Regions from separate parts of the Endozoicomonas sp. 8E genome, predicted to be linked through region 1. Evidence: predicted binding sites of a transcription regulator. Region 1 holds the regulator's gene; each other region holds the start of a gene.

Evidence for each region. The regulator sigma-54, encoded in region 1, starts transcription at its own class of promoters, with help from an activator protein. The targets are predictions, from matches to a motif close to TGGCACNNNNNTTGCTNT.
Region 2: a site for sigma-54 is predicted at 1,271-1,288, ahead of glnA (glutamate--ammonia ligase). Genes of this name have one in related genera too.
Region 3: a site for sigma-54 is predicted at 1,514-1,531, ahead of P6910_RS09285 (NarK family nitrate/nitrite MFS transporter). Genes of this name have one in related genera too.

The regions. Positions count from the first base shown of each region.
Region 1 covers NZ_CP120717.1:1,615,118-1,622,633, reverse strand. Annotated here, with positions in the region: gene P6910_RS05830 (calcium/sodium antiporter) at 1-487, shown strand, start outside; gene P6910_RS05825 (KpsF/GutQ family sugar-phosphate isomerase) at 686-1,660, shown strand; gene P6910_RS05820 (KdsC family phosphatase) at 1,660-2,193, shown strand; gene lptC (LPS export ABC transporter periplasmic protein LptC) at 2,513-3,085, shown strand; gene lptA (lipopolysaccharide transport periplasmic protein LptA) at 3,069-3,656, shown strand; gene lptB (LPS export ABC transporter ATP-binding protein) at 3,757-4,482, shown strand; gene P6910_RS05800 (RNA polymerase factor sigma-54) at 4,741-6,195, shown strand; gene hpf (ribosome hibernation-promoting factor, HPF/YfiA family) at 6,389-6,700, shown strand; gene ptsN (PTS IIA-like nitrogen regulatory protein PtsN) at 6,715-7,167, shown strand; gene rapZ (RNase adapter RapZ) at 7,433-7,516, shown strand, end outside.
Region 2 covers NZ_CP120717.1:1,283,965-1,291,480, reverse strand. Annotated here, with positions in the region: gene thiI (tRNA uracil 4-sulfurtransferase ThiI) at 1-838, opposite strand, end outside; gene glnA (glutamate--ammonia ligase) at 1,427-2,830, shown strand; gene P6910_RS04570 (DUF4124 domain-containing protein) at 3,052-3,591, shown strand; gene glnL (nitrogen regulation protein NR(II)) at 3,786-4,892, shown strand; gene ntrC (nitrogen regulation protein NR(I)) at 4,896-6,323, shown strand; gene P6910_RS04555 (hypothetical protein) at 6,491-7,045, shown strand; gene P6910_RS04550 (molecular chaperone) at 7,198-7,516, shown strand, end outside.
Region 3 covers NZ_CP120717.1:2,967,394-2,974,909, reverse strand. Annotated here, with positions in the region: gene nirB (nitrite reductase large subunit NirB) at 1-1,189, opposite strand, end outside; gene P6910_RS09285 (NarK family nitrate/nitrite MFS transporter) at 1,564-3,033, shown strand; gene P6910_RS09280 (LysE family translocator) at 3,108-3,740, opposite strand; gene P6910_RS09275 (hypothetical protein) at 4,310-7,516, shown strand, end outside.

The sequences.
Region 1 (7,516 bases):
GGTGGAAGATGAAGACATTCCAGAAATGTCCTCAGCAAAAGCCTGGTTTATGCTGGGTTCTGGTCTTTTACTCTTGCTGGGCAGCTCACAGCTACTGGTATGGGGGGCTACCGAGATTGCTCAGGCCATGGGCATCAGCGACCTTGTGATCGGATTGACGATTGTTGCCATTGGCACCAGCCTGCCAGAACTGGCCGCTTCCATCAGCAGCGCTCTGAAAGGCCATCATGATATTGCCCTGGGCAATGTGATCGGCTCAAACACGTTTAACCTTCTGGCAGTTCTCTCCATGCCCGGACTGGTAGCTCCCGGAGCACTGGATCAGGCAGTTATCCTGCGGGATTATCCCGTTATGCTGGGCATGACAACATTGCTGACCCTGATCTGCCTGATTGGCAGGAAACCTCGACATTTAGGCAGAGTGACAGGTATTGCGCTGCTCTCAATATACTTACTCTATGGTGCCTGGCTATTCATTCAGCACTGACTGTCTCTGGCAGGACTGAACAGTCAGTTCTGCCTACCCAGTTTGCTCCATCGTAGCCCAGTGAGTCCGATAAGGTCTATAGTATCGGGATCAGGAGGAACTGATCATAGTGCACAGGTTTTGATGCAGCAATTCCGAACTGTTACTGTGGCGAAAGGCACTATAGAATAGCCGTGTCACAACTAATCTGTACGTAATATGACTACTGACGAGCCTTTCATCTCAATTGGTCGCCGCACCGTTACCATGGAACTGGAAGCTGTTCAGAGCCTGATAGACAGGATCGACAGCAGTTTTGCCAGTGCCTGCCGTGTTATGCTTGAATGCCGCGGCCGGATTATTGTCGTTGGCATGGGCAAGTCGGGACATATTGCCCGCAAGCTTGCTGCAACCCTCGCCAGCACTGGCACCCCTGCTTACTTTGTACACCCCGGGGAAGCCAGCCATGGTGATATGGGAATGGTCACCCATGAAGACGTGGTTCTGGCTCTTTCCAATTCTGGCGAAACCAGCGAAGTCATTACTCTGTTGCCCCTGCTGAAAAGACTGGGCACCCCTCTGATCAGCATGACCGGCAATCCAAATTCAACACTGGCAAAAGATGCTGAAGCCCATCTCAACACCGGGGTGGAAAAAGAAGCCTGTCCTCTGGATCTCGCGCCTACCTCCAGCACGACCACAGCTCTGGTAATGGGCGATGCGTTGGCCATTGCCCTGCTGGAAGCCCGCGGTTTTACTGCAGAAGACTTTGCTTTCTCTCACCCTGGTGGCTCCCTGGGTAAACGGCTGCTTCTGAAAGTAAAAGACATCATGCACATTGGCAGACGGGTACCAGAAGTTCCTTTGGGCACACCAATGAGCGACGCCCTGCTGGAAGTCACTCGCAAAGGTTTGGGCATGACCGCCATTGTCGATAACAAACGCCATGTCATTGGCATTTTCACCGATGGTGACCTGCGTCGGGCCCTGGACAAGGGCGTCGACCCCAAATCCACACTCATTGATGAAGTGATGACCGGCCACTGCAAAACCATCCACCCCGAGATTCTTGCGGCTGAAGCCCTGAAGATTATGGATGACCGGAAAATCAATGCACTAATCTGTGTGGATGATGACAATGAACTGATCGGCGCCATTAATATGCACGATCTACTGAAGGCGGGCGTAGTATGATCAGTTCTTCACTACAATCTGTCGCTGCCAGGATTCGTTTGGCTGTTTTTGATGTAGACGGTGTTCTCACTGACGGCAAACTGTTGTTTGGTGAGCATGGCGAATCACTGAAAATATTCAATACTCTGGACGGTCATGGCCTGAAAATGCTCAAGCAGTCAGGTGTAAAAACAGCCATCATCACCGGCCGTCGATCCGTATTTGTTGAAAAACGAGCTTCCGACCTGGGCGTAGATATTTTCTATCAGGGCCGTGAAGACAAGTTCGTTGCTCTGAAAGAACTGCTTCAGGAAGAGGGTCAGGGTCTTAGTCTGGATGAAGTTGCCTACATCGGTGACGATCTGCCAGATCTCCCAGCCATTCGACAGGTTGGTTTTGGCTGTACCGTTCCTAACGGGCATTACTACGTTCGTGAACACTCACCTGCTATCACTACTAATCGTGGCGGTGAAGGTGCAGCCAGAGAATTCTGTGACTTCATTCTTAAAGCCAAAGGCAAGCTGGATGACATGCTGAGCAGTTACCTGAAATAGAGTTAAAAATACCTATAATGTCGCTGTAATAGTTTTCTATCATTACAGCGATAGCTTTACACGCTCAGGCATTTTTTTGACAACAAGAAAGCACAATCGTTTAACTCTGGTTGCCTAAGGCCGACAGCCAGTGTCTAGCGTTTGAAAACATTCGTCTGCAGCCCCTGATGATCAAAAAAAATCATGGTAGACTGAATTCATTTGCTGCGAAAATGCCGCCGACTGCACAAACTGGGCAGCATTTTCCTGGATGACCTTCTTTTGTTGCTATCTGCCTGTGCAGATTCTGACCAGATTGTGACCCGGAGCCAATGATCTGATGCCCAATCGGAACCTGATAATCATTGCTTTTCTTATGCTGATACTGGTCGGAGTCGGCTATTGGGCTTATGACAGCAAACTCCATGTTGGGGTTCAGAAAAAACAGCCTCTGGTTCGCGAAAACGCTGACTACTATTTTATTGACACTAGGATCATCCAGTTCAACAAAGAGGGTAAACTGGATTACACGCTGGTTTCAGACAGTATCACCCATTACCCGCACAATGATACAACGTTGCTGCAAACCCCTCATCTGGAGAATTTCAGCACCCCCGGAAAACCCATGGTGGCCGACGCCCTCTATGGCAAACTGTTGCCCGGCAACGAGGATATAGAGCTCTGGGATGATGTGGTGATGACCCAGACGAATCTCGGCAATGGTAGTCATGTGCGAATAGACACTGATTTCATGACCATATACTCTGAAAAGGGTCTGGCGGTTACCGATCGACCGGTACTGATCACCAACGACACTGGACGTACGCGCGCCATTGGTATGGAGGCTTTCTTCGAGGAGAGTCTGGTTAAACTCAAGTCTAGGGTAAGAGGATTTCATGAGCCAAAGCCATGAACAGGCCAAGCGCCTTCATCCAAATGAGCGGCCAGACAGAAAGAGCCGTCGCAGAGGGGTCGAATATTACCTGATCCTGGGGGCCACGGTTCTGCTCCCTGTCATGGCACAAGCATTGCCATCCGACCGGCAGAAGCCTATTGAAATCGAATCCAACACCGCCGATATCGATAACAAGAAAGGTGTATCCATCTATAAGGGCAATGTTGTGATGATCCAGGGCACCACCCGGATTACCGGAGACAAGGTGACCATATATTCCGCTCAGCAAGAAGTTAAGAAAATTGTGGCAGAAGGCAACCAGGAAAGGGCTTACTACGAAGAACAGCAACCTGATGATCAGGGCACTCTGCAAGCCTGGGGTCATACTATCGATTATCAGGTGGCTGGCGATAAGATCCAACTGATCAAGCAGGCACAGTTGACTCAGAAGGGTGATACCTTCACGGGTGAACGTATTGATTATGACCTGACCAAACAGACCGTGAATGCCAAGGGCAGCGAGAACAAAAGCAATCCGGATGGTCGGGTCAAAATGATTTACCAACCCAAACCTGAGAGCAAGCAGTAGTACTCAAACCCCATTACACTCAATGCTCAACGACTGAACAGGCTTGAAAGGGCTGTCAGAAAAACGACAGCTAACTTTTAAACAGGAAGACAGACACCGGATGGCAACGCTTAAGGCAGAACATCTCAGTAAAAGCTACAAAGGCAGACAGGTCGTCAAAGATGTATCCCTGGCTGTCGACAGTGGTCAGATTGTTGGACTTCTTGGCCCCAACGGGGCCGGTAAAACTACCTGCTTCTACATGATTGTAGGTCTCGTAAAAGCAGACGGTGGACAGGTTGATCTCAGTGGCCAGAATTTAACCCATGAACCTATGCATGGCCGAGCCAGAGCCGGCGTAGGTTATTTGCCACAGGAAGTTTCTATTTTCAGGAAATTGACGGTCACCGATAACCTGCTTTCGATATTGGAAACCCGTTCCGACCTTTCCAGGAAAGACCGCATTGCAAAGATGGAGTCATTACTTGAGGAGTTCAATATCAATCATATCAGGGACAATCCGGGTATGAGCCTTTCCGGTGGTGAAAAGCGCAGGGTAGAAATTGCCCGAGCTCTTTGCACTGACCCAAAATTTATCCTGCTCGATGAACCCTTTGCCGGTGTTGACCCCATTTCTGTTGGTGACATCAAGGCTATTATCACGCACCTGAGAGCCCGAGGCATCGGAGTCCTGATTACCGACCATAATGTCCGGGAAACACTGGATATCTGCGAGAAGGCCTACATTGTCAGTGAAGGCACTATTATTGCCGAGGGTGACAGTCAGACTGTCCTGGCTAATCAAAAGGTTCGTGACGTCTATCTCGGGCATCAGTTCAGTCTCTGATCAGCTCTTGGGTGGATCTCGCGAAAGAAGCGAGCAAAGGTGTTGAGCTGATTTATCTTCGTACTCTTGTTCTGAATGTTGCATGGCTGACTTGATGAATCACTTTCCCGAAGCTTCAGATGTGATTATAATCCCAGTGACACGGAGAGTAGCCCAATCAAAAAAATCAACAGACACTGAGATATAACTGTCAGGCGCTGATGGCATCAAATCTGGCACCCTCAGTGCAGACACCGAAGTAAAGGTATACAGTTGCCTATGAAGCCATCCTTACAGCTAAAAATGGGCCAGCAGCTGACCATGACACCTCAGCTGCAGCAGGCCATAAGGCTTCTACAACTTTCCACTCTGGATCTTCAGCAGGAAATCCAGGAAGTTCTTGAATCCAACCCGATGCTGGAGTCTGAAGAGTCTGTTGAAGAACCACCTGCACCCCGTGATGAAGGGGAGCGACCTGTTGACTTTAATGAAAAAGCAGAACAGCCCCCGGAACCGGAAGAACCCCAGTGGGCCGACAGCATACCCAATGACCTGCCCGTTGACTCCGGATGGGATGATGTCTATTCCAGCCTGCCCGCTGCAACCGATGAAGAACATGATCCTATTGCCCGCTCCCGGGCTACTGATTCCCTCCAGGACTACCTGGAATGGCAGTTAAACCTGACTCCCATGACTGACAGAGACAGGCTGATGGGTCTGGCTGTTATCGAAGCCACCAATAATGATGGATACCTGACTCACTCCCTGGAAGAAATTTATCTTTCGCTACAGGAACAGCTAGAGGAACTGGCGTTTGAAGAACTTCAGGTCATGCAGCGACGGATTCTTCACTTTGATCCGGTGGGTTGCGCCAGCGCCAACCTGAAAGAATGTCTCGAAGTTCAACTCAATCAACTGCCACAAGAAACCCATTTCCTGAAAGAAGCACGCCTGCTGATCCAGAATCATCTTCAGGCACTGGGAAGTCGTGACTACGCTCAAATCATGCGGCGTACCCGTCTCAAAGAACATCAACTCAGGGAAGCCCTTAACCTGGTTCAAAGCCTCAACCCGAGGCCCGGATCTGAAATCGGTCAGGCAGACACGGAATACGTCACCCCCGATATTTCGGTCACCAAAGTCAGGGACCGCTGGGCGGTTGAACTGAACTCAGAGTCCCTGCCCAGACTTCGCATCAACAACAATTACGCCTCAATGGTGCAGCGTGCCAATAACAGTCGTGACAACGTCTTTATGAAGAACCAGCTACAGGAAGCCCGCTGGTTTCTGAAAAACCTGCAAAGTCGTAACGAAACCCTACTGAAAGTAGCCGACAAGATTGTTGAATTTCAGAAAGATTTTCTGGAGCAGGGTGAGCAGGCAATGAAGCCCCTGGTGCTGGCAGACATTGCTCAGGCAGTGGATATGCACGAGTCCACTATTTCCAGGGTCACTACCCAGAAATACATGCACACTCCAAGAGGCGTGTTTGAGCTGAAATACTTTTTCTCCAGCCATGTCAGCACAGCCACTGGCGGCGAGTGCTCATCAACAGCCATCAGAGCCTTGATCAAAAAACTGGTATCCGATGAAAACCCTAAAAAACCACTGAGTGATAACAAAATTGCCGGTTTGCTGGGGGATCAGGGGATCAAAGTAGCCAGGAGAACCATTGCCAAATATCGTGAATCGATGAATATTCCGCCATCGAATGAACGCAAGCAGCTTATTTGAGCCTTCAGCGATTATGGTAATAAGCTTTCGCAGGTTGAGGTAATCGACCCTTATACCACAAATCGCCCCATAGATTTTTTGTCTCAGAACAGCGCCAACTGTCAATGACAGTGATAGACTTTCAATCAGGGTTGCCCGTAGAATCCCGGGGGCAGTCCAATGTCGAGAATCGGGATCAGCAGGAGAGCGTTACATGCAAGTCAACATCAGTGGACATCATGTAGAGGTGACTGAGGCTCTGAAAGATTATGTCACCAAGAAACTCGACCGCCTTGCCGCCCACTTTGATCAGATTACAAACGTTCAGGTCACTCTGAGTGTTGAAAAACTGAAGCACAGAGTGGAAGCGACTCTACATGTTCGTAGGGCGGATATTAATGCAACCGCTGAGGCTGAAGATATGTACGCTGCCATTGATGACATGTCGGACAAACTGGATCGACAACTGGTAAAACACAAAGAGAAAACGCTTGACCGGCTACAGGGTGCCAACGGCCGCCTGTAAGCATCGATCGCTGTATGATTATTGAAAACATTCTTACCCCCGGGCGCACCCTTTGCGATGTGCAGGGGGCCAGCAAAAAGAAAATCCTGGAAATTGTTGCGGAAATCATCAGTGAGCATGTTCCCGCCATCAACACCAAGGATCTGTTTAACAAGCTGATTAGCAGAGAGCGACTCGGTACCACCGGTTTAGGCAAAGGGATAGCTCTGCCCCACTGTCGCTCCAGTGCTTGTCAGCATCCTACCGGACTTCTGATCAAACTGTCTGAACCCGTAGATTTTGACTCTGTGGACAAACAGCCGGTCGATCTGGTGTTCGCACTCATCGTTCCGGAAGAAAATACTCAGGAGCATCTGAATATACTGCAGGCTGTGGCTGAACGCTTTCAATCAGAAGTATTGTTGAGCCAGATGCGAGCGGCAGAAACTTCCGAGGCACTTTACAACATCATCTGTCCCCCCGCTTAAAGGCTGTATATAAAAAACATTTTGCTTGCTGATCTGATAAGAGAAGCAGGCAAAATGTTTTTTGCTCAGAAATCCTTTCTTCTTCACTTTTGTCACTACAAAGCCTATTTATCCTTCAAAACTGCATGGAATAGAAATATCCGGACTATGCTAGAAATAAAAGCAAGCGACTGGTTCTAATCTCATTGGGTTTTGATAGACTTGCCTCACTCGGAACCAGGTGAGAGACCTGTTTACACAGTCAAACAATCGGGAAGGACACACCATGAAGCTGGTCATCATCAGTGGACGTTCAGGCTCCGGCAAAAGCTCCGCCCTTCACGCCCTTGAAGATGAGGGCTTTTACTGT
Region 2 (7,516 bases), 330 kb from region 1:
CTTTTGCCACCCGGGCTGCAGCTCTCAACATCATCCGCTTGAGAACAACGCCCATCTGGGAGTTATCCACCTTGGTCAGAATCTCTTCGACAACCCCTTCAAAAGGAACCGTAACAAAGTTGACATTATGAGAAGAGCCAAAGCGGCTCCAGAGATAATAAGCCACCTCTTTCACTGCCAGCTCATGGGCATGACCACCCAGATTGAAGAAACAGAAGTGGGTTCTGATGCCCCGTTTCATGGTCAGGAAACTGGAAACCGTCGAGTCAAAACCGCCAGAGATCAGAGATAATACGGGCTCCATAGAACCCAATGGGTAGCCACCCAGCCCGTTACCACGGTTCGTTACCAGAAAATAACGATCGCCCTTGATTTCAATTTTTACAACAACGTCAGGATTTTTGAGCTTAACACCCGCCGCTTCAGTTCGGGTATTCAGGCCACCACCCACGTATCGCTCCACATCAATAGACTGAAAGTCATGTTTACCTGAGCGTTGACAGGTAACCCGGAAGGTTTTCCCGGCCAACAACTCACGATTGACTGCCAGAGCATTATGTAGAATGTCATCCAGATCTGTCAGCGTATACTCAACCACCTGTTGCCAGTATGCGATGCCGGGAATATGGCTCAACAGATCAGAGACCTGAGCTACCAACTGAGGATCATCATGACAAGTGGCCAGCTCGATAAAATCCCAGGTACCAGCCACCTCAACGTCTTCATCAACCCGTTTGAGAATGGTACGAATATTCTTGCGCAGCTGCTTGATAAAACGTTTTCTCACCGGAGGCGTTTTAATGGTAATTTCAGGAAACAGCTTGATGATGAACTTCATAGAATTGTATGTCCGGTGCCCTCCCATCAGAAAAATGTCACCACAGAAAAGTGCCACTGCAAGTCAGGAAAAGAACCCGGTCCAGATGCCAGTTAGGAAAATTAAGAAACGAATCCATACAATTATACAGAAGACTCCCGGACACCGGTAACCCCGGCTGGCAGCAGACAATTCGCCCAAACAGTCCGTAAAGACCACATGGCTGTTAGTAGTCTCTGCAGATTCACGCTACACTGGGCTCCGCTTGGGAATGGTTTTGAGGATATGTAACGGGCAGGCGCACCAAACCGAAACACTCTCAAAGTTTGGCGCACTATTTTTGTGCATCCATTCGATTTAATGAGATTCTTTTCGGTGCAACCACCTGCAATCGGCTTATACTCAGGCATGGTCACGTTATAGAACTCAGCAAAATCAACCGGTTTTAGATACTGGCACAGAAATTGCTGAGACGGTGTCGGCACAGCCGCCAATGCGGCACAATACGACTGAATGTTGGTAAACCGCCATACCGATTGACAAGTCTCTGGCTTCACAATCGACCTGCGGTGCTCAACGAGAGCTATAAGTCCTCTGGAGGAATAATAAATGTCCAAGACCCTGAATTTGATCAAGGATCACGATGTAAAATGGGTTGACCTTCGTTTTACCGATACCCGTGGTAAAGAACAGCACGTCTCCCTGCCGGTCGGCGAAGTCGATGCCGAGTTCTTCGAGCTGGGTAAAATGTTCGACGGTTCCTCCATTGCTGGCTGGAAAGGCATCAACGAATCCGACATGATCCTGATGCCCGATGACAACAGCTCCGTCATCGATCCTTTTACTGACGAAACTACTCTGAACATTCGTTGCGACATCATCGAGCCTTCAACCATGCAGGGCTACGAGCGTGACCCACGCTCTGTTGCCAAGCGTGCTGAAGAATACCTGAAGTCTACCGGTATTGCTGACACAGCTTTCTTTGGTCCGGAGCCGGAATTCTTCGTATTTGACGATGTTAAGTGGAACGTTGACATTTCCGGTGCTTCGTACCAAATCAACTCTGAAGAAGCGGCCTGGTCTTCCAGCAAGTCTTTCGAAGGTGGCAATATCGGCCACCGGCCAAAGGTTAAAGGCGGTTACTTCCCGGTTCCTCCCGTCGACTCCCTGCACGATATTCGTGCCGCCATGTGCACAGCGATGGAAGCTCAGGGCCTGGGCGTTGAAGTACATCACCACGAAGTAGGCACCGCGGGCCAGTGTGAAATCGGTGTTAAATTCAACACCATGGTAGCCAAGGCTGACGAAGTTCAGATCCTGAAATACGCCGTGCACAATGTTGCTCACGCTTACGGTAAAACTGCGACCTTCATGCCCAAGCCTCTGGTAGGCGATAACGGCAGTGGTATGCATGTTCACATGTCCCTGAGCAAAGATGGCGAAAACCTGTTTGCCGGCGATGGCTATGCCGGTCTGAGCGAAAACGCTTTGTACTACATTGGTGGTGTCATTAAGCATGCTAAAGCGATTAACGCTTTTGCCAATGCTTCCACTAACTCTTACAAGCGTCTGATCCCGGGCTTTGAAGCACCTGTTATGCTGGCTTACTCTGCCCGTAACCGTTCTGCTTCCATCCGCATTCCTTACGTAAACAGCCCTAAAGCCCGTCGTGTAGAAGTTCGCTTCCCTGACCCAACGGCTAACCCATACCTGGCGTTTGCTGCTCTGTTGATGGCTGGCCTGGATGGCATCAAGAACAAGATCCACCCCGGTGACGCTGCTGACAAAGACCTTTACGACCTGCCTGCAGAAGAAGCGGCGGAAATCCCGACCGTTGCAGAAAGCTTCGAAGAAGCTCTGGCCGCCCTGGATGCCGACCGTGAATTCCTGACTACCGGCGGTGTATTCACTAACGACATGATCGACGCTTACATTGAGCTGAAGAAAGAAGAGTGTGTTCAGGTGAGCCAGACCACTCACCCAGCTGAGTTCGACCTTTACTACAGCGTGTAAACAAATAGGACAGGCACTGCTCCTGTCATATAAGCTCCAAAAGTCCGAATGCCGGAGTGTCTATCGCCACGGATAGCACTCCGGCTGTTATTCAAGTCACTCTATTTCATATCCCGAATACTCGCTTTAAACGCCTTTCATCGCCCTTTCTTGACCACACTGATGCAAACAAGTGCGCTCTACAGTACTCTAGGAGAATCCGGAATCAGCCTTAGATCAACATGAAAAGAATAATATTTATTTTATTGCTGGCCCTCCCCCTGCCTGGACAGGCCTCTGAAATTTATAAAACGGTCGACAAGAATGGCAATGTCATATTCACTGACAGCCCTGGCACCCATAAAAAGGCCGAGCCGGTAGAACTCACTCCCATTACCAGCATACCTTCTACCCAGACAACAGGTCGCTCGTCCATCAAACCGCTGGATGACCACAAAGAAGACATTTATCCAGTCTTCACGATTACCGAACCTGCCAATGATTCAACCGTCAGAGATAATGGCAACTTCACCGTTAAGGTCAGCCTGAAACCAAGACTGGTAACAGGTCACACTTTGTCCTTGTCAGTCGATGGCGTTCAGCAGGGAAAACCCCAGAGAAACACTCAATTCAGGCTGAAAAATGTCGATCGAGGTACTCACCAGTTATCAGTGACCATTCTTGACCGTAAAGGCAAAACCTTAAAAACCGTCAAAAGCACTGTGCATGTGCAGAGAATGGTTTTCAGACCTCCCACACCGGTTCCAACACCAGCCCTCTGAGCCTATTGATCGCACTGTGTTGGTGCATTTTGATAAACTGACTTACAATTTCGAGTCTCGCGACTCTTTTCAGTAGAGCGATCTGATGCAAAAAGGTCACACACTGAAAGAGATTGGCAACAGTTGGTTCAATTCTTGCGTTATGTTTTATCAGACAATGAAATAACAACCACCACTTATCCAGGTGTCAGTCGGTGATCAATGAATTTGTACTGGAAAATCTAAACACGGCCATTATTGCTCTGGATCAAGAGCTTCGTGTCTCTTTCATCAACCATGCTGCTGAAGCACTCCTGGACATCAGCGAAAAGAGCGGTCTGCAATTGCCCCCGCCACAGTCGCTTGACCATGGCTCCATGATGAAAGATCTGCAGCGTGCCCTGGAGCAGAACCAGCAATTTACCCGCAGAGAGTCAGAAATAGTGATTCATGGAACCCCGGTACTGGTTGATTACACCATCACTCCCGTGGAAAACCAGCACGCCTGCCTGCTGATAGAGATTCACCCAAGAGACAGGTTGCAACGAATCACTCGTGAAGAATCTCTGATTGCCAAGCAGGAAACCTCACGTATTCTTGCCCGTGGACTCGCCCATGAAATCAAGAATCCTCTGGGAGGTATAAGAGGCGCAGCCCAGCTGTTGGATAAACAACTGGATGACAAAGAGCTCAGTGAGTTCACACAGATCATCATTGAGGAGGCGGACAGACTCAGAGACCTGGTTGACCAGATGCTCGGCCCCATCAAGCCCCCGAGCATGAACAGTCTGAATATACATGAGGTGCTGGAAAGGGTTATCCAGCTGATACACGCAGAAACCGGTGGTCAGCTGTCTATTGTGAAAGATTATGACCCCAGTATTCCCGATCTTCCTGCAGACAGGGAGCGGCTGATTCAAGCCATCCTCAACCTGGTGCGTAACGCCATGCAGGCCATAGAACAGCACATGCCTTTGAGTGATGGTCAAATACACATACAAAGTCGCATATCCAGACAGTTCACCATTGGCAATCAACGACGGAAGCTCGTTTGTCGTCTATCCATTATTGACAATGGTCCCGGTATTCCTGAGCACCTTAAGGAAAATATTTTTTACCCCATGATTAGTGGTCGAGCAGAAGGAACCGGCCTCGGGCTACCCATGGCCCAGTACATTATCAGCCAGCATCAGGGGTTAATTGAATGTGACAGCAAACCAGGGCAGACCTGCTTTCACGTCTATCTCCCGCTAACGATTAATCAGCCTTCATCCCAACCGTCTTACATCAGGCAGTCTTCAGCGGATAAACAACAGGAGTAATTAATGGGTATGGACTCTAAAGTCTGGATTATTGATGATGATCGCTCTATCCGCTGGGTGCTCGAAAAGGCACTGGCCGGAGAGCAGATCGAGGCCGATGTCTTTGACTCTGCCGACAAGGCTCTGCGGGAACTGCAATACTCTCAGCCTGAAGCCATTATCAGCGATGTCAGAATGCCCGGCACCAATGGACTGGAATTTCTCAAGGAAGTCCACGAAACCTACCCGGATCTGCCTGTCATCATTATGACCGCCCACTCAGATCTTGAAAGCGCTGTCTCTTCCTATCAGGGTGGCGCTTTTGAATACCTTCCCAAACCCTTTGATATAGACGATGCCGTTTCACTGGCCAAACGTGCCATTGAACATAGCTGCCAGAAAAAGACAGAACAGGTGATTGAGGCGGTTGATAATGGCACAGAGATTATCGGTGAAGCACCTGCCATGCAGGAAGTCTTCCGTGCCATTGGCAGGCTATCGCAGTCCAATATTACTGTACTCATCAATGGTGAATCTGGCACAGGTAAAGAACTGGTTGCCCAGGCACTGCACAAGCACAGCCCCAGAGCCAATAATCCTTTTATTGCCCTGAATATGGCAGCCATACCCAGGGACCTGATTGAATCAGAACTCTTTGGCCATGAAAAAGGGGCATTCACCGGTGCCGGTGCCATGCGCAAGGGGCGCTTTGAACAGTCTCAGAACGGCACACTGTTTCTTGATGAAATAGGAGATATGCCCGCAGAAACACAAACCCGTCTACTTCGGGTGCTTGCAGACGGTGAGTTCTATCGGGTGGGTGGTCATACTCCGGTAAAAGTCGATGTCCGCATTATTGCAGCCACTCACCAGAATCTCGAAAAGCTGGTTGAGGAAGGCTCATTTCGTGAAGACTTATTCCATCGACTCAATGTGATTCGTGTTCACCTGCCAAGACTCAGAGAGCGATCAGAAGATATCCCCGTTCTGGCGAGACATTTCCTGGACAGGGCCGCCAAAGAACTGAACGTTGAACCCAAAGTGCTCACTCAGGAAACGGCGAAATTTATTGCCAGTCTGGAATGGCCCGGTAATGTCAGGCAGCTGGAGAATACCTGTCGCTGGCTGACGGTGATGGCTTCAGGACGCGAAGTGCTGATCTCTGACCTTCCACCTGAACTCTTGAGCCAGCCCGACAGTGGCCCGGTCACTCACCCGTCAGGCAACTGGGAGCAACAGCTTCGTCTCTGGGTAGACAGAGAGCTTGCAGCAGGTCACAGCAGCATTCTGGACAAAGCTATCCCGGCTTTTGAAAAGATCATGATTGAATCAGCCCTGCAACACACAGGAGGCCGAAAAAGAGATGCGTCCGAGCTACTAGGCTGGGGCAGAAATACCCTCACCCGCAAAATGAAAGAGCTGAAAATGTCCGACAAAGCTTTGACAGAATAACGTTTATGGAATCGGGGGGGAGCCGTTTCTCTGACGGTATCCCTCCTTTAGACACATCAACATGCCCGAATATCTTGCACTACCACCCGATAAACTGTCCTGCCAAACAAGTCTCTGAGAATTTCTATACTCCACTTAAGTAACACCAGACAGGAAGTAGGTGTAATATGAAACTCTCAGCAATGGTCTGCAGAGGCTTGGTCGCCTCGTTAGTTATTCTCATCACGTCTTCGAGTTATTCTGCGCAGCAGGGCAGTATTGGGAAAACCTCCACAGGTTCTTTCGGTATTCGTCTGGTTATAAAGCCTAACTTACAAGCCTCCATAGCAACTCCGTCCACATCACAAGCGGATGACACGAACCCAAACGCTGCCAACCTTAATGACGCAACTTCAACCGTTGCCAAATTCAATGAGGTGGAGCCTATTTGCATCAGGGGTACGGGAATTAATCAGTACTCTGTTGTCACAGAAGGTTCAGGAACAGGTGGCTCCTATGCGCTCACAAATGATCAAAGTTCCTATAACTATGAAGTCGACCTCTGGTCTTCTAAACGCGAAGCCCAGGCCCTTAACAGTGGACAGAACAGTAACCCGATCAATGCACTGCCACGCAGCTCAGACTGTAATAACAGTGAAACGGGTTTTATGGTGAAACTACCTCAAGACGTGGCTCAGCAGCCTCTTGAAGGTGAGCTAAACTTGATCATCAATGCCGAATAGGACGCTTTATCAAAGGCTGTTTACCACAGGCGATAGTACCCGTAGAATGAAGGCCGAGGACTATTGCCTGATATTCAAACTCTGGTTCCCGTACTTTTAGACCCTGTGGGTCAGAGCCGGGAACCCGTCGTGATGAAAAAGAGATCACTCCAGTGACTGGATCAGATTACAGAAACACAAGGGCTCAACAGATGCGGTCATGGCTTAAGCTTTGTCGCCTGTCGCTATTATTGGCTTTGGCACCTCTGGCTATAACCATCAATGCCTACGGCGCAATGTCTCTGGATAAAATGATTGTTTATTTCGAGCCGAACAAATCCCCTCGTCAGGACATAGTCGTTACCAATCCGGATAAGGAAAACCTTTATCTACAGACTGAGGTCTACAAAGTCGTTAATCCCGGTACCAAACAGGAAGAAAGGGTTCGTATCACCGACCCTTCCGAGCTGAAATTACTCAGCACGCCACAGA
Region 3 (7,516 bases), 1.4 Mb from region 1:
TTTCCGGTGGACGCATGTCATTCAGCATCATCTGCAACAGGCTGCCGTACTCTTCAGCATCGCCTATCAATACAGCTCCCAGAACCTTTTTCTTATTCTTGGAAACCACCAGTTTTTTATAGACTTCTTTCTCTTCATCAATCAGCTGGTAGCTCAGGGAACCTTCTGTATTGCCATGGGCATCACCAATACTGGCAACATCGACCCCCATCAGTTTCAGCTTGGTGCTCATATCGGCACCAGTAAACTGATTACCGTCCTTACCCGTCAGCTGATCTACAACCACCTGACCCATCTGGTAGCCCGGTGCAACCAGACCAAAGATACGGCCACTCCAGAGTGCACACTCACCAACGGCAAATATTCGTTCATCAGATGTACGACAGTCGTTATCAATAACGATACCGCCACGCTCGCCCAACTCCAGCCCGGAAGCTTTCGCCAGCTCATCTCTTGGGCGAATACCGGCTGAAAACAGTACGATATCGGTATTCAGTTGTTCGCCGTCAGCGAACTGCATCTGGTGAACAGCACCTTCACCATCAACAATCTGTCGGGTATTTTTGGAGGTATGAATCGTGACCCCCAGACCCTCGATCTTGCGTCTGAGCATGGCGCCACCGCTATCATCCACCTGAACAGCCATCAGACGGGGAGCAAATTCCACCACGTGGGTTTCCAGCCCAAGATCTTTCAGCGCTTTTGCTGCTTCAAGCCCCAACAGACCGCCACCCACAACGGCACCGACCTTACTGTTACGGGCAGCTTCTTTAATCGCTTCCAGATCTTCGATGGTACGATAGACAAAACAGTTTTCACGGTCATGTCCGGGTACGGGAGGAACAAATGGATAGGAGCCTGTAGCCAGCACCAGCTGATCATATTTTTGAGCCATGCCACTGGCTGTCATTACTTCACAGGACTCACGATCTATCGATGTGATGGCTTCATTAAGAATAAGGTTAATACCTTCCTGCTCATAAAAGCCTTCAGAAACCATAGACAGGTCATCCGCTGAACGACCTGTGAAAAATTCACTGAGATGAACCCGGTCATAGGCAGGGCGAACCTCTTCTCCAAACACTACCACGTCGAAGCGTTTCAGACCGCCAGCATCTACCAGTTTCTCCAGAAAGCGGTGACCTACCATGCCGTTACCGACAACCACCAGGGTTTCTTTTCCGTTCATCCCAGACATCCTCTTTAGTATCTAGCATTGGGCCGGTACAACTGCATCCTTTAGAGCCAGCCTCTTTTCTAATTCTTGTGCTTATGCAACTGCCGTGCCCACTTCCAAAACACGATAAAAACAGGAAAATCTCTCCTCTGACTTTAGTTACTCGCACAAAAATGATGCACGCATAAATAATTAAATAGCTAATAAGCACCACTTTGGTGAGCAGAAAAAATACTCAAAGGCTTTCCACACTCAAATAAAGGACTTTCCTATATAAATGAGAAAATTCATTTAATACGCAGAAAAATGCAGGTCAAATCGGTGCATTTATCATATTGGCCTGATGTTTGCTTTTAGTTGGGGAATCTGTAAAACAAGGAGGATGTATGAGCAACCCCGATTCATTTAACCTGTTTTCTTTTAGTGGGAAAACCAAGATTCTGCACCTTAGCTGGATTGCCTTCTTTATAAGCTTTGTGGTCTGGTTTAACCATGCGCCCCTGGCCCTGGCTATTTCCGAATCACTGGGCCTGACTCGTGAAGAACTGAAAACCCTGCTGATTCTGAACGTGGCCCTCACCATCCCGGCTCGAGTCATCATCGGTATGCTCACTGATGTATACGGACCCAGAAAAGTCTATTCCGGACTCCTCGCCATCTGCAGTATTCCTTGTTTTATGTATGCCATGGCAGATGACTTCACCCAGGCCGCCATAGCCCGCTTTATGCTGGGTACTATTGGTGCAGGCTTTGTGGTCGGCATTCGTCTGGTATCTGAGTGGTTCCCCGCTCGTCAACTGGGTACCGCAGAAGGTATTTACGGTGGCTGGGGCAACTTTGGTTCTGCCGCTGCTGCCATGTCTCTGCCCACCATTGCGCTGCTCTTTGGTGGAGAAGATGGCTGGCGTTACGCCATTGGCTTGACCGGGTTGATCTCATTAATGTTCAGTGTCGTCTTCTACATGAACGTCACTGATACTCCTAAAGGCTCTACCTACTTCCGTCCCAAGAACATTGGCGCCATGGAAGTCACCAGCAAAGGCGACTTTGCCCTGCTGCTGATCATGAAAATTCCCATGTATGCGGCATTGGCTCTGCTGACCTGGAAGCTTTCACCCAACGGTGTTGCCATGCTCAGTGCCGGGATTTCAACGGCTATTTATGTGGGCCTGACTGCCATCTACCTGTTTGATGTCTGGAAAGTCTGGCAGGTCAACAAGCACATTTTCTCCGAGCCTGTGCCAGCTATTCACCAGTACCAGTTCAAGCAGGTGGCTGTTCTGAACGTTCTTTACTTCGCTACCTTCGGTTCTGAACTGGCCGTGGTGTCCATGCTACCTCTGTTCTTTGCAGATACCTTTGAACTGGATCCGGTCATGGCAGGTCTGGTCGCTTCCGCTTATGCCTTCATGAACCTGATGTCCCGTCCGGGGGGAGGACTACTCAGTGACAAGTTTGGCCGCAAGATCACTCTGCTGGTTCTGACTGCGGGCCTGGCCGGTGGTTACTACATGATGAGCATCATTGATTCCAGCTGGCCACTGGTTCTGGCTGTTGTTGCTGCCATGGCCTGCTCCTTCTTTGTGCAGGCTGGTGAAGGTGCAGTATTTGCGGCTGTCCCCCTGATCAAGCGTCGACTGACAGGTCAGATTGCCGGTATGACAGGAGCCTATGGTAACGTGGGGGCTGTCTTCTACCTGACAGTATTGTCTCTGGTGGACTACTCGACCTTCTTCATGGTTATCGCAGGTACTGCAGTATTGGGTTTCTTTACCCTCTTCCTGATGGAAGAACCTAAGGGTCAGATGGCCGAAGTGATGCCTGACGGCAGTGTCACCATGATTGATGTGACCTGACCATTTTGTTTCAGTGGTCCACAATGGGCCACTGAAACAAAACACAGCCACCGGATATTCTTCAGCCTGATCCTCTATTTTACAATCAACACGGCAGCGATGCCTGCCAGAACATAGAGCCCCCCTGTAGAACGCTCAAATAACGACATGCTTTTTTTTGTATTCAGCATAGGCTTCACAGATTTTGACAGTAGCCCGTAAAGAAGCTTGCAAACCAAATCCACCACAACCCAGGTCATCACAATGATCAATATTTGTTGCACAAGATCATGATCTCTACTGATAAACTGAGGCAAGAAAGCCATAAAGAAAATAATATCTTTTGGATTACTGGCTCCCAACAGAAAAGCTTTTTTAAACAGATTATTGAAGCCGGGAAACTCTAAGGAACAACCATTAAGACTTTTACGGGCAGTGTCCGCCATCGACTTTCTGATAGTATCAACCCCCAGATAAACCAGATAAAGAGCACCCATCAGTTTCAGTATCAGAAACATGTTTTCCGAAGCCGTGAGAATGGCCCCAAGACCAGTGGCCGAAACAATCAGGTAAAGTGATGAAGCCAGCGTGCCACCCAAAAATGCCGGATAGGATCTGATAACCCCATAGTTAATAGAATTGGACACCATATACAGAGATAGAGGACCAGGAATGAGTATGACTACAAAGATTGAAACAACATACAGAAACCAAACTTCAATACTCATTATTCACTCCAAAAGAAACGACTGTATCCTATAGCACTATCAGTTGCTATTTTTAGTTGCTATTTTCACCTCCACTACACTAATACTTCCTTAAGATACATGGCCCGTATACATGCCTGTAAAAAGACGCCTTGTTTCTGAGTCCTCCTGACAGGCCAGAAGGCCACAGCGTCAATCCTTGGGCTTCCTCGCCACCTTGGTTCGGGCAGCAGAGCAATGAACGACAATGACCGCAAATAAAAAATCAGCAAATTCAAATGCTATCAGAGTGCCATTTTCCAACGCCTTACTGCGGAAACAAGTGCTGTCAGCAGCTATGATACCCCTCCCATCCCCCTGCTCCCTTTCATCAGTTATTGATAGATCCAATCATTGAACTGAGGATATGAATCAAGCTATTAAAATATACCGGAAAATTGTTTGCTGATTTCATGAGGAACCTGACGGAGTTCCGTACTAAACTGCGAGTTGCGCTTTTTTCCCATTCGGAGCTCTTTGATCACGGCAGTGAAAAGGCAAGTATCATCCCTCCTCTGGAAACCGTGTGGGTCAATCCTTCAGGTGTTATCATGCCAAATTACGAAGTACCCAAAAAAATTCACGTTAGTATTGTCAGCCCTATTGAAGGCTTGGAGTTTGCTTTTCTAAAAATATGGGCCGAGGTTAACCCGGAATATAAAATCAATATCTGGTCTCCCGAACGTTTTATATACCAAAAAGTTCTATATTCGCTGCTGTTTTCTGAGATAAACAATAACGCTATCGAAAAAGATGATCCCGGTGATATTGCTCAGCAGAAAGATAGCATCTGGCGAAAAATTGATAACTTCATGGGAGAAAGCAGTGAAATAGAAGAATTAAATATAATGGAATCTAATTTTCCAGACAGTGTAAAGAAGGAATTTGTCATCCAATGGAATAAAATCAATAATTCTTTAGATAAAATTAAAAATTCAATCAGCAACGCTATTGTTCATAAAAAACTGGAAAAACTTGAAGAAGGACATAAAAAATTTATCAGATACAGCTTAAGTATTACTAATAGTTTAATCATCGAAAGATTTATCGGGCTGAGTCAAAAATTCGTGCTTGGAGGGGTATATATTGATAAAGGACTACTACCAGAAATGGACAGTCACCCCTTTCTAAAAAGGAGCAGTTCCCTTGATCCAATATCGGGGACGGCAGTGACTTCTGAGAAGGAAAAGCAGCTCGAAAGTGCCAAGCTACATGCTCTTTTTAAAAAAATGTTTTCAGATGGAACTATTTCAGATCCCAGCCCTTATTTTGAGAAATACGGTACAACCCTCTCGAAAGAAGAAATCACTCGAATTCAAGGCATCGTAGAAGAAAGCAGTATTAGTGATTTATTCCATAGTCTGCCGAAATATGACTTAAAGGAGTATAGCCGTAATAAATTATTCTTCAGTAACAAAGTAAATTTTGAATATGATACTCCCACTATAGCTCTTGATGATTCAATCCAGCCTCTGATGGTGGTCTCTCGCCGAGGACATCCAACAATCAAACTACTACTTGATGAAATCTGTTTACTTCACAAGACTGTAGAAAATTTAAAAAAATCACCATTAAGAAAAAAAGAAATCACATTAAAGATAAGGGAGGCTCTTCATAAATTCTATACGGAAAGAAAAGTTATCATCTCTGATAATGACATCGATAAAATTGCAACCCTATCAACTGCTCTTTTGCATGATATCGATAAGTTTAACTGCATCATTACTGCAAAATTAGGTTACGATGCTTTTGAAAGATTAATAAATCTTGAAAAACCAAAAAATATTAAAATCATTCCAATCAACTACTTCATAGCGAATAATCTCTTCTATAACAGAAGTTTTAGAAACCTTGGTTTTAACTCGTCACCAACAGAAGGTCAGCAATCATATGAAAGATTAATAATCGTTCATTATTCAGATAAACACATAGAAGGCATAAGCGATTCTTTAATACATTGTTTTAAACTTTATAATAAGTACCGCACTAAGAAAAACAGCGTCTTATACAACGCTGTTGATTCAGATCTACTGGAAATAATAACACTTCAAAAAGTGTCAGGAGCACCGCTCAAAAATATTGGCAAAGACACTAAAGTTATCCTGACTGGAAGCCTTTATTTCTATAATAGCGACTTGAATGTATATGATGTTTTCTATTACAAGCGCTTAATGTTTAAGCTATCAGCGGTTTTAGGAACGTTGATCCCAAAAAATACCACAGTACAAACCATAAAATTCTTTTTTGATAACTCTGCACAAGGCATTAAAGATTCTATGGGTGTACTGGATACCAGCCAGAAAAATTATATTGTACCTGAAGTTTTAAGGAACTTGGCCAAACAAGGTATCTATGCAAATTCAGCTGTTGCGATTCGAGGATTCTTGTCAGCAGATGACCCTCACGGGCCGTCAACCTCGAAAAATGCACCCTATCCAGATCTCAACCGCATTGTTTTTACCCTGGAGCGTAGCGGCACCGTTAAATACCAAGCCAAGTTCGGGTTGACCTCCCTTGCCCTCGAAAATGAGTTTATCGATAAAACAAGCAAAGAGGATCCGAACGATGCCAAACTCAGAAATGAATTTACCGAAGCCCTACTCAAAGGAGAGCTTATTGATACCAAACTCAACGATAATTTGGTCCAAGCCGTAATCGAAGACAGGTCTACCTTTGCCGGACTCGAACAAGCGTTGTTCAAAGCCTTCGCCGAAAATGAACTTACAGATACCAGACCCGAAGCTGAGCGCAGCGATGTCGGCACCGAAGCTGAGCGCAGCAATGACGGCACCGAAGCTGAGCACAGCGATGTCGGCACCGAAGCTGAGCGCAGCGATGTCGGCACCGAAGCTGAGCGCAGCGATGTCGGCACCGAAGCTGAGCGCAGCGATGTCGGCACCGAAGCTCAGCGCAGCGATGTCGGCACCGAAGCTCAGCGCAGCGATGTCGGCACCGAAGCTGAGCGCAGCGATGTCGGCACCGAAGCTGAGCGCAGCGATGTCGGCACCGAAGCTCAGCGCAGCGATGTCGGCACCGAAGCTGAGCGCAGCGATGTCGGCACCGAAGCTCAGCGCAGCGATGTCGGCACCGAAGCTCAGCGCAGCGATGTCGGCACCGAAGCTGAGCGCAGCGATGTCGGCACCGAAGCTGAGCGCAGCGATGTCGGCACCGAAGCTCAGCGCAGCGATGTCGGCACCGAAGCTCAGCGCAGCGATGTCGGCACCGAAGCTGAGCGCAGCGATGTCGGCACCGAAGCTGAGCGCAGCGATGTCGGCACCGAAGCTGAGCGCAGCGATGTCGGCACCGAAGCTGAGCGCAGCGATGTCGGCACCGAAGCTGAGCGCAGCGATGTCGGCACCGAAGCTGAGCGCAGCGATGTCGGCACCGAGGTTGAGCACAGCAATGTCGACCCCGAAGGTGAGCACAGCTATATCAGACCTGAAGGTCAGATTGGCGATAACACAGGTGAAGAGAATCCGATCGATGCCAAACTCAGAAATGAATTTACAAAAGCCCTACTCAAAGGAGAGTTTATTGATGCCAAACTCGAAGATAACTTGGTCAAATCCGTAATCAAAGACAGGTCTACCTTTGCCAGACTCGAAAAAGAGTTGTTCGAAGCCATAGGCGAAGATGAGTTTAGGGATAAAAGAAAAAATGCGGAAGAATACACATTACACTTTGAGTTCAAAACCGCGATCTTTCATGGATTAATGGAACGCCCGGGGACTGAAAAAGCTACTTTCGCCAATTCGGAC